Linked DNA regions of Saccharopolyspora erythraea. The protein of the gene in region 1 binds, or shares a complex with, the protein of each later gene. Links are inferred from orthologs where the notes say so. Each region holds a gene or a part of one and is shown on either strand. Other genes may lie near its edges.

Region 1 (4,716 bases):
ACGGCCGTTCCGTGGTGGGCGTGGCACTCGTTGCATCGCGCACCCGAACCCCTCCGCGGGTTGTCGCAATCGATGCACGTCAACGGTTCCGGCTGAACCCCCAGAGAGCGCCCCTTCCCGGCGCACGCGTAGGAGCAAGCCCGCACGCTCCGGTAACTCGGGTGGAAGGTCGCACCGCAGACAATGCACTCCCGCGTGCCCGGCACTTCCGGGAGGCTGAGCCCGTAGGTGACGGTCTCTCCCTGCTGCTTGACGATGAGCCCTTCATCTTCGATGTTGACGAGGATCTGCGGGTCTTCTGTCGTGATCCGAGCACCCCGCGAGTGACCGTCACCGAGCCAGGCGCCCAGCGTGTAGGGCGGAACGAGCACTTCACTGTCCGGCAGCGACAGGGGAGCAGTGGTGGGCACGGCGAAGTTCAGCCGGCCGTCCGAGCATCGCAGTTGATCGAAGATGTCCTTGGTCGTGGCGATCTCGCTGTGCGTCGCCTTGGTGGAGGCGTTCATCGGGCGAGTGATCCAGTCGTACAGCTCGCCCAGGAACTCCTGCCTGGAGAACACCGGGGTGGGAACGGTTCCACTACGCATCTGGCCAGAGAAGGGGCGAAGCTCCTTGGTTCCGCGCCACACCTTGGTAACGATGCGGTGGAGCGTGTTCCGGAACTCCTCGCCAATCAGCGCAAGGGCTTCCCTGGAGCTGATGAGCTGGTCCTGCTCGGCCAAGGATTGCTCATAGACGGCCTGGACTCGCGCGATGGCCGATTGCTCCCAGTACAGGGACGTCTTGTTCTCGGTGATCTGGCGGCGGCGGGCTCGGGTGGTGACCTTCCACTGGTGTTCGGCGTCGGCGACGATCACAGAGCCATCGGAGAACTCGACTTCATAGCACGGTCGGTCGTCCATGACCTCGGTAGCGGCGACAACGGTGGTGGGGGTCCCGTCTGAACCCAGCAACTCGTCACCGACCTGGACCCCGCCCATCGTCGTCCAGCCGTATGGCGTAGGCAGCGGCGTGTCCAATGCCAAAGCCTTGCCGACACCGGGCCTGGCCGCGACGATGATCATCTGTCCGGGGTGCAGGCCGTTGGTGACTGCGTCGAGGTCGCTGAAGCCGGTCGGGATGCCCAGGGACTCGCCGCCGCGGGAGGCGATGGCGTCGATCTCGTCCATCGTGGGCTGCAGGAGGTCCTCGAGGGCGGCGTAGTCCTCGCTGGTCCTGCGCTCGGTGACGTCGTAGATCGCGGCCTGCGCGCGGTCGACGACCTCCTCGATCGGTGAGCCCTCCGAGCCGTGGTAGCCGAGCTGCACGATGCGCGTGCCTGCCTCGACCAGCCGCCGCAGCAGCGCCTTCTCGGCGACGATCTCGGCGTAGTAGCCGGCGTTCGCGGCGGTCGGCACCGTCGCGATGAGGGTGTGCATGTACGGGGCGCCGCCGACGCGCAGCAGTTCCTGCCTGCGGTCGAGCTCGGCGGACACGGTGATCGCGTCGGCGGGCTCACCGCGCCCGTACAGGTCGAGGACGCAGTCGTAGATGGCCTGGTGGGCCGGGCGGTAGAAGTCGTTGGGCCGCAGCACTTCCACGACGTCGGCGATGGCGTCCTTGCTCAGCATCATGCCGCCGAGGACGGACTGCTCGGCGGCGATGTCCTGCGGGGGCTGCCGTTCGAACGACCCGTCGTAGTTCGCGGATCCGCCGCCGCCGGGGGAAGGTTCGGCTCCTCGTTCGTCGGCCAACGTCACCGGTACCTGACACCTCCTCGAGGACCACCGCGCCGGGCGCGACGCGATGAGGCGACCTGTGCGCACGACAGGTCATGTGCCCGGGCACGACGCCCATGCCGACCCGTGCAGCCGTCGGACGCAGTCTGGCGCGCGAGCGCTCAAGATCACTCGCAGTTGCGTCACCACACGCGCGGAGAAGCTAGATCGCCCGCTTGGAGCAGGCAAGCCGAGCTGTGGACAAACCCCGGGACAACCTGTGGACAGCTTGTGGAAGCCTGGGGACAACTGTCCCCCAGGCCGCCGCACCGCTGGGGACAACCTGGGGACAACCGGTCAAGATCGACCAGAACCCCCAGCTCATCGGCTGTGTGCAAGCTGTGGAAGAAATCCGGGGAAAACTCTCGGCGTGTCGCGGGCGAGTTGGTTCTTCGGCGTGTCGGAACGCGATTCGTCTACCAGGTCGGGAGTGACCACGACTACGTCATCAGGGTGACGACGCCCCCGGATGGATCAAGAAGGACCAGAACGGGGGCGCCATCCGCGAAAAGCCACGGGATGCCGGTCCGGTCGGAGCCCGAGGGACCGGCATCATCCGCTCGATCGCCGCCAGCGGTTGCCGGCGGCGTCCGTTCAGCTCGCGGCGGAGATCTGAACGCTGACCGACGCCTTGACGTCGGGGTGCAGTCGCACGTCGACGGCGTGCTTGCCCAGGGACTTGATGTGCCCGCGGGTGTCGACCGAGCGCTTGTCGATGTTCGGGCCACCGGCCTTGCGCACCGCGGAGACGATGTCGGCGGCGGTGATCGAACCGAACAGCTTGCCCTGCTTGGAGACCTTGGCGGTCAGGTTGACCAGGCCCAGGCCCTGCAGCTGCTGCTTGAGCTCCTGGGCGTGCTCCAGGTTGCGGACCCGCTTGGCCTCCTGGGTGCGGCGGATCGTCTCGACCTGCTTCTGCGCGCCCTTGGTGGCCACGATCGCCAGGCCGCGGGGCAGGAGCAGGTTGCGGGCGTAGCCGTCCTTGACCTCGACGATGTCGCCGGACTCGCCGAGGCCGGTCACGTCAGCGGTGAGGATGATCTTCACGACGTGTCTCCTTCCAGCGATCAGCGAGCGGTCGAGGTGTAGGGCAGCAGCGCCATCTCGCGGGCGTTCTTCACCGCGATGGCGACGTCGCGCTGGTGCTGGCTGCAGTTGCCGGTCACGCGACGGGCACGGATCTTGCCGCGGTCGGAGATGTACTTCCGCAGCAGCGTCGTGTCCTTGTAGTCGATGCTCTGCGCGGCCTTGTCCTTGCAGAACACGCAGACCTTCTTCTTCGGCTTGCGCACGGGCGCCTTGGCCATCGGTCTTCCTCCTGAGCGAAAACTTCTGTCTTTGGTGCGGGGTGGCGCCGTTAGAACGGCGGCTCGTCGCTGAACCCGCCGCCGGAACCGGCAGGCGGGGCCGAACCCCACGGGTCGTCCGCGGGCGGGGCGCCCCCACTGGGGCCGCCGAACCCGCCACCGCTGCGGCTGACCTTGTTGACCTTCGCGGTCGCGTAGCGCAGCGAGGGGCCGATCTCGTCGACCTCCAGCTCGACGACGGTGCGCTTCTCGCCTTCCTTCGTCTCGAAGGAACGCTGGCGCAGCCGGCCCTGCACGACCACCCGCATGCCGCGGGTGAGCGACTCCGCGACGTTCTCCGCCGCCTGCCGCCAGATGTTGCAGCGCAGGAACAGCGCCTCGCCGTCCTTCCACTCGCCGCTCTGGCGGTCGAACGTCCGGGGCGTGGAGGCGACCGTGAAGTTCGCCACCGCGGCGCCGGACGGGGTGAAGCGCAGTTCCGGGTCGGCGGTCAGGTTGCCGACCACCGTGATTACCGTTTCACCAGCCATCGCCTGGGGACTCCAGTCTCCTAGATGCGGGTTCGCCTGCTGCGCTGTCCGCCGGTCAGGCGGGCGCCTCGGTGCGGGGCTTGGCCGCCTTGGCCGCGGCGCGGGCCACGCGGGCCGCCTTGCGCGGCTCGACAACCCGGCGCAGGACCTTGGTCCGCAGCACCGTCTCGTTGAGGTTCAGCTGGCGGTCCAGCTCCTTGACGGAGGCCGGCTCGCTGTTGAGGTCGAGGACCACGTAGATGCCCTCGGCCTGCTTGTCGATCTCGTAGGCGAGCCGGCGGCGGCCCCAGACGTCGACCTTCTCGACGCTGCCACCGTCGTTGCGGATGACGTTGAGGAAGTTTTCCAGTGACGGAGCGACAGTGCGCTCGTCCAGGCTCGGGTCGAGGATGACCATGAGCTCGTAATGACGCATGAAGACCACTCACCTCCTGTGGACTCACGGCCACGGGCTTTCCGTGGCAGGAGGGTCGTCGCGTCGACGAACCGTTCAAAGGTAGCAAGCGCGCCCGGCGGACCTCACCGGGGGCCTCACGCCGCAGGTCACGCCCGGTCCGAGGCCGTACCGGCGGAGCCTGGTCACTGCCTCCGCAGGACCCACGTGCGCACGAGCGCGGCGGTCAGCCCGGCGATCGAGACGGCCGCCAGCAGCACCGGCAGGGCCACGCGGTCGCCGCCGGTGGCGGGCAGGGCCTCGGCGTTGCCGACGGCGCGGACCTGCTCCTGCTCGCGCTGCTTCTGCTGCTGCTCGGCCCACGGCTTGGTGAGGGTGCCGACGTCGGGTGTGAAGCCGGGCACCTGGCCGTATCGCGCCCACGGCGGCAGCGAGCCGGGCACGTAGGAGTAGTTGCCGGGCACCGCCCGGTAAGGCGCGGCGGCACCCTGCGTGGCGTATGCCTCGGGCGGCAGCGGCGCGCCGGGAGGAGGGGCCTGCACATCGTCGCTGGTCGGCGTCTCGGGCGGCGCGGGCTGCGGCGGAGGCGGCGCCGGCTGCGGATCCGGGGCGGGCGCGGGCGGCGGCGGTGGAGGCGGTTCCTCTGGGGCCTCCGCGTTGACGGTGACCGCGTTGCCGATGCTCACCAGGTTGCCGAAGTGCCAGGTCACCGCATCGACCTTGTCCTC
Region 2 (3,522 bases), 1.6 Mb from region 1 along the record:
GGGCGGTGCGGCGGGACCTCGGCAGGTGTGCCGCCGGGCGGTCCGGCAGGCGGGCGGCGGCGTCGGCCGATCAGCCCGCGCGGTGCTGGGCGCGGGCCGAGGCGTACAGGCAGACGGCGGCGGCGGTCGCCAGGTTCAGGCTCTCGGCGCGGCCGTAGAGGGGCACCCGCAGGGTGCCGTCGAGCTCGGCGGTGACGTGGCCGGGCAGGCCGTGGGCCTCGCTTCCGAACACCCACGCCGTCGGTGCGGCCAGCGCACCGCTGCGGTCCGCGGAGTCCAGGTCGTCGGTGGCGTAGCCGTCGGCGCCCACCAGCCGCAGGCCCGCCTCACGGCACGCGGCGAACACCGCGCTCACGTCGCGCTCGCGGGCCACCGGGAGGTGGAACAGGCTGCCGGTGGAGGCGCGGACCGCCTTGCCGTTGAAGGCGTCCACGGTGTCACCGGCGAACAGCACCGCGCCCGCTCCGGCCGCGTCGGCCACCCGCACGACGGTGCCCGCGTTGCCCGGGTCGGAGATCCCGACCAGCACCGCGACCAGCGCGGGACGCGCCGCGAGCGCGTCGGCGAGCGCGGTGGCGGGCACGTCGCAGACGGCCACGAGCCCCTGCGGGGTCACCGTCTCCGACAGCGAGGCTGCCGCGCGTTCGGTGACCAGGCGCACCGGGATCGAGGCCGCCCGTGCCCGGTCCAGCAGCTCGTCGTGGCGCGGGTCATCGGTGACGAACACCTCGCGGACCGCGGTGGCGCCCTCGGCGTGGGCCGCCAGCGCCTCGCGCACGGCCTGGGCGCCCTCGACGAGGAAGGCGCCCGCCTTCTCCCGGCCCGCGCGGCGGGTGAGCTTGCGAGCGACGACGACCCGGGAGGAACGCTCCGTCAGCGGAGCGTCCGTCCCGGGTCGTGAAGCCGAATGCGCGCCCTGGGCGATCAGGCCGCACCTTCCGGCAGGTTCTGCTTGGCGACGTCGACCAGCGCGGCGAAGGCCTGCGAGTCGTTGACGGCCAGCTCTGCCAGGATCTTGCGGTCGACCTCCACACCGGCGGCCTTGAGACCCTGCACGAAGCGGTTGTAGCTCATGCCGTTCTGCCGGGTCGCGGCGTTGATGCGGGTGATCCACAGCTTCCGGAAGTCGCCCTTGCGAGCCCTCCGGTCGCGGTAGGAGTAGGTCATCGAGTGGAGCATCTGCTCCTTGGCCTTGCGGTACAGGCGCGAGCGCTGACCACGGTAGCCCTTCGCCGACTCGAGAATCGTCCGGCGCTTCTTCTGGGCGTTCACTGCCCGCTTGACGCGTGCCACGGGGTCCGTCCTGTTGATCTCATCGGGGGCGGGGCGACCGCCCGGGCGTGGGACTGGGATTCACACGGCGGGCCCGGGAGCCCGCCGTGAGCGCGGATGGGGATCCGGCTCAGCGACCCAGCAGCTTGTTGATGCGCTTGACGTCGGCCTTGGCAACCGCTTCGGTGCCCTCGAGCCGGCGGGTGACGCGGCTGGACTTCTTCTCCAGGATGTGCCGACGACCGGCCTGCTCCCGGCGCAGCTTGCCGCTGCCCGTGACGCGGAACCGCTTGGCAGTGCCGCTGTGCGTCTTGTTCTTCGGCATCTTCGATCCTCAATTTCTTCGGGGGTTCGCATGGAAGCCGGGCAGGATCTGCTCGACCCTGCCCGGTCACATGCGCGTTCCGTCGAACACGGCGGGCTCGTGCGCCCCGCCGCGGCTTACGACGCGTTCGCCTTGGGCTTGGTCTTGTTGGTCTTGTGCGGCGCCAGGACCATGATCATGTTCCGGCCGTCCTGCTTCGGGTTGGCCTCGATGAAGCCCAGCTCGGAAACGTCGTCGGCCAGCCTTTGCAGCAACCGGAAGCCCAGCTCGGGACGCGACTGCTCACGACCGCGGAACATGATCGTCACCTTGACCTTGTGACCCTGGCCGAGGAAGCGGGACACGTGGCCCTTCTTCGTCTCGTAGTCGTGCGGGTCGATCTTCGGGCGGAGCTTCTGCTCCTTGATGACGGTCTGCTGCTGGTTGCGGCGCGATTCGCGAGCCTTCTGCGCACTCTCGTACTTGAACTTGCCGTAGTCCATGAGCTTGCAGACCGGCGGGCGCGCCTGCGGGGCGACCTCGACAAGGTCCAGATCCGCTTCCTGCGCCAGCCGGAGCGCGTCCTCGATGCGGACGATACCGACCTGTTCGCCGTTGGGTCCGACCAACCGGACCTCGGGCACGCGGATGCGGTCGTTGATGCGCGTCTCGGAGCTGATGGGGCCTCCTCGGTTCGATGGCTTGCACTGCTGCACCGCGGCGCGTGAAGCTCGCCCCTCGAACCGGTATGGCGATACCGTTCGTTCCGCCGAGGCGCGTGCGCCACCGGCGGGACCAAGACCCGGAAGCCTTCAAGAATGCGGCTACTCGGGTGGGAGCGGGGCTCCACTTTGCCGCCCCCGGCTGCGCGGGGGCTGGTCGCTCGTGCCAGGGTAGCAGGCGTGACCGAACGGCAGCCAACCCAGCCCTCCGCCGACGCCGGCGACGAGCAGTTCCACGACGCGGACATGCAGCTCAACGTCCGCGAGCTCGCCGATGTTCCCAGCGTCGAGGTCATCAGCCGCGCCGCCGTCATGCTGATGTCGGCCGCCGCCGAGAAGCTGGGCCTCAGCCACGACGACCCCGACGCCGCGCCGTCGCGGGACCTGGACGAGGCGCGCCGCCTGATCACCGCCCTGGCGGGCCTGGTGACCTCGGCCGTGGAGTACCTGGGGCCGCACGCGGGGCCGATCCGCGACGGGCTGCAGAGCCTGCAGCGCGCCTTCCGCGAGTCCTCCGCGGTGCCCGACGCCCCCGGCCAGGGACCGGGCGAGAAGTACACGGGCCCCGTGTACTGACCCGGCCCGTTGCACTGACCCGGACCGCTGTACTGACCGGCCCGGTTTGCTGACCGGCTTCGAGCACTGAACGGCTCGGAGCACTGGCGGGCTCGGCACCGGAGGCGGACCCGGCCGAACCCCGGCTAACGTCACCCCTGCGCGACCGCGGTGGTCATGCGCGACGGAGGTGCGCTGAAGTGGTTTCCCCGGACCGGATACTCGTTTTCGCCGCCACGGCCCTGCTCATCATCGCCGTGCCGGGGCCGAGCGTGCTGTTCGTGGTCGGACGCGCGCTGGCCCACGGCCGCCGGGTCGCGCTGACCAGCGTGCTCGGCAACGCGATCGGCACCTGCGTGCTCGTGGTGGCGATCGCCCTGGGCGTGGGGTCGGTCGTGGAGCGCTCGCTGGTCGCGTTCACCGCCCTGAAGCTCGCCGGGGCCGCCTACCTGGTCTTCCTCGGCGTCAAGGCGTGGCGGGCCGGCGGGGCGCCCACCGGAGCGATGCCCGAGCTGACCGCCACGCGCGGCGGCCTGCGCACGCTGTGGGAGGGCTTCGCGGTCGGCGTGGCCAACCCGAAGTCGCTCATCTTCCTGTCAGCGGTGCTGCCGCAGTTCGTCGACCACCCCAGCGGTCACGTTCCGGTCCAGATGCTCGCGCTGGGGCTGA

What was found. Proteins that work in one complex are often made in the same cells at the same time.
Region 2: rplI (region 1) and rpmI share a complex: the UniProt entries of both Bacillus subtilis proteins name them as parts of the 50S ribosomal subunit. The link is inferred for Saccharopolyspora erythraea from one-to-one orthologs.

Annotation. Positions count from the first base shown.
Region 1 is NZ_CP054839.1:8,185,197-8,189,912, forward strand. What follows is about bases 1,079-4,062. They hold rplI (50S ribosomal protein L9), read right to left. Parts: upstream 2,805-4,062; coding sequence 2,352-2,804; downstream 1,079-2,351. Other genes in these bases: dnaB (replicative DNA helicase), read right to left, coding at 1,079-1,733; rpsR (30S ribosomal protein S18), read right to left, coding at 2,825-3,064; HUO13_RS36960 (single-stranded DNA-binding protein), read right to left, coding at 3,115-3,594; rpsF (30S ribosomal protein S6), read right to left, coding at 3,650-4,009. In the rest of the region: more of dnaB, read right to left, coding at 1-1,078; HUO13_RS36970 (hypothetical protein), read right to left, coding at 4,174-4,716. UniProt on the Bacillus subtilis protein: Binds to the 23S rRNA.
Region 2 is NZ_CP054839.1:6,587,962-6,591,483, forward strand. Bases 1-2,656 are described here. They hold rpmI (50S ribosomal protein L35), read right to left. Parts: upstream 1,598-2,656; coding sequence 1,403-1,597; downstream 1-1,402. Other genes in these bases: HUO13_RS29405 (TrmH family RNA methyltransferase), read right to left, coding at 71-925; rplT (50S ribosomal protein L20), read right to left, coding at 925-1,293; infC (translation initiation factor IF-3), read right to left, coding at 1,714-2,292; HUO13_RS29425 (DUF1844 domain-containing protein), read left to right, coding at 2,545-2,656. Outside these bases: more of HUO13_RS29425, read left to right, coding at 2,657-2,874; HUO13_RS29430 (LysE family translocator), read left to right, coding at 3,054-3,522.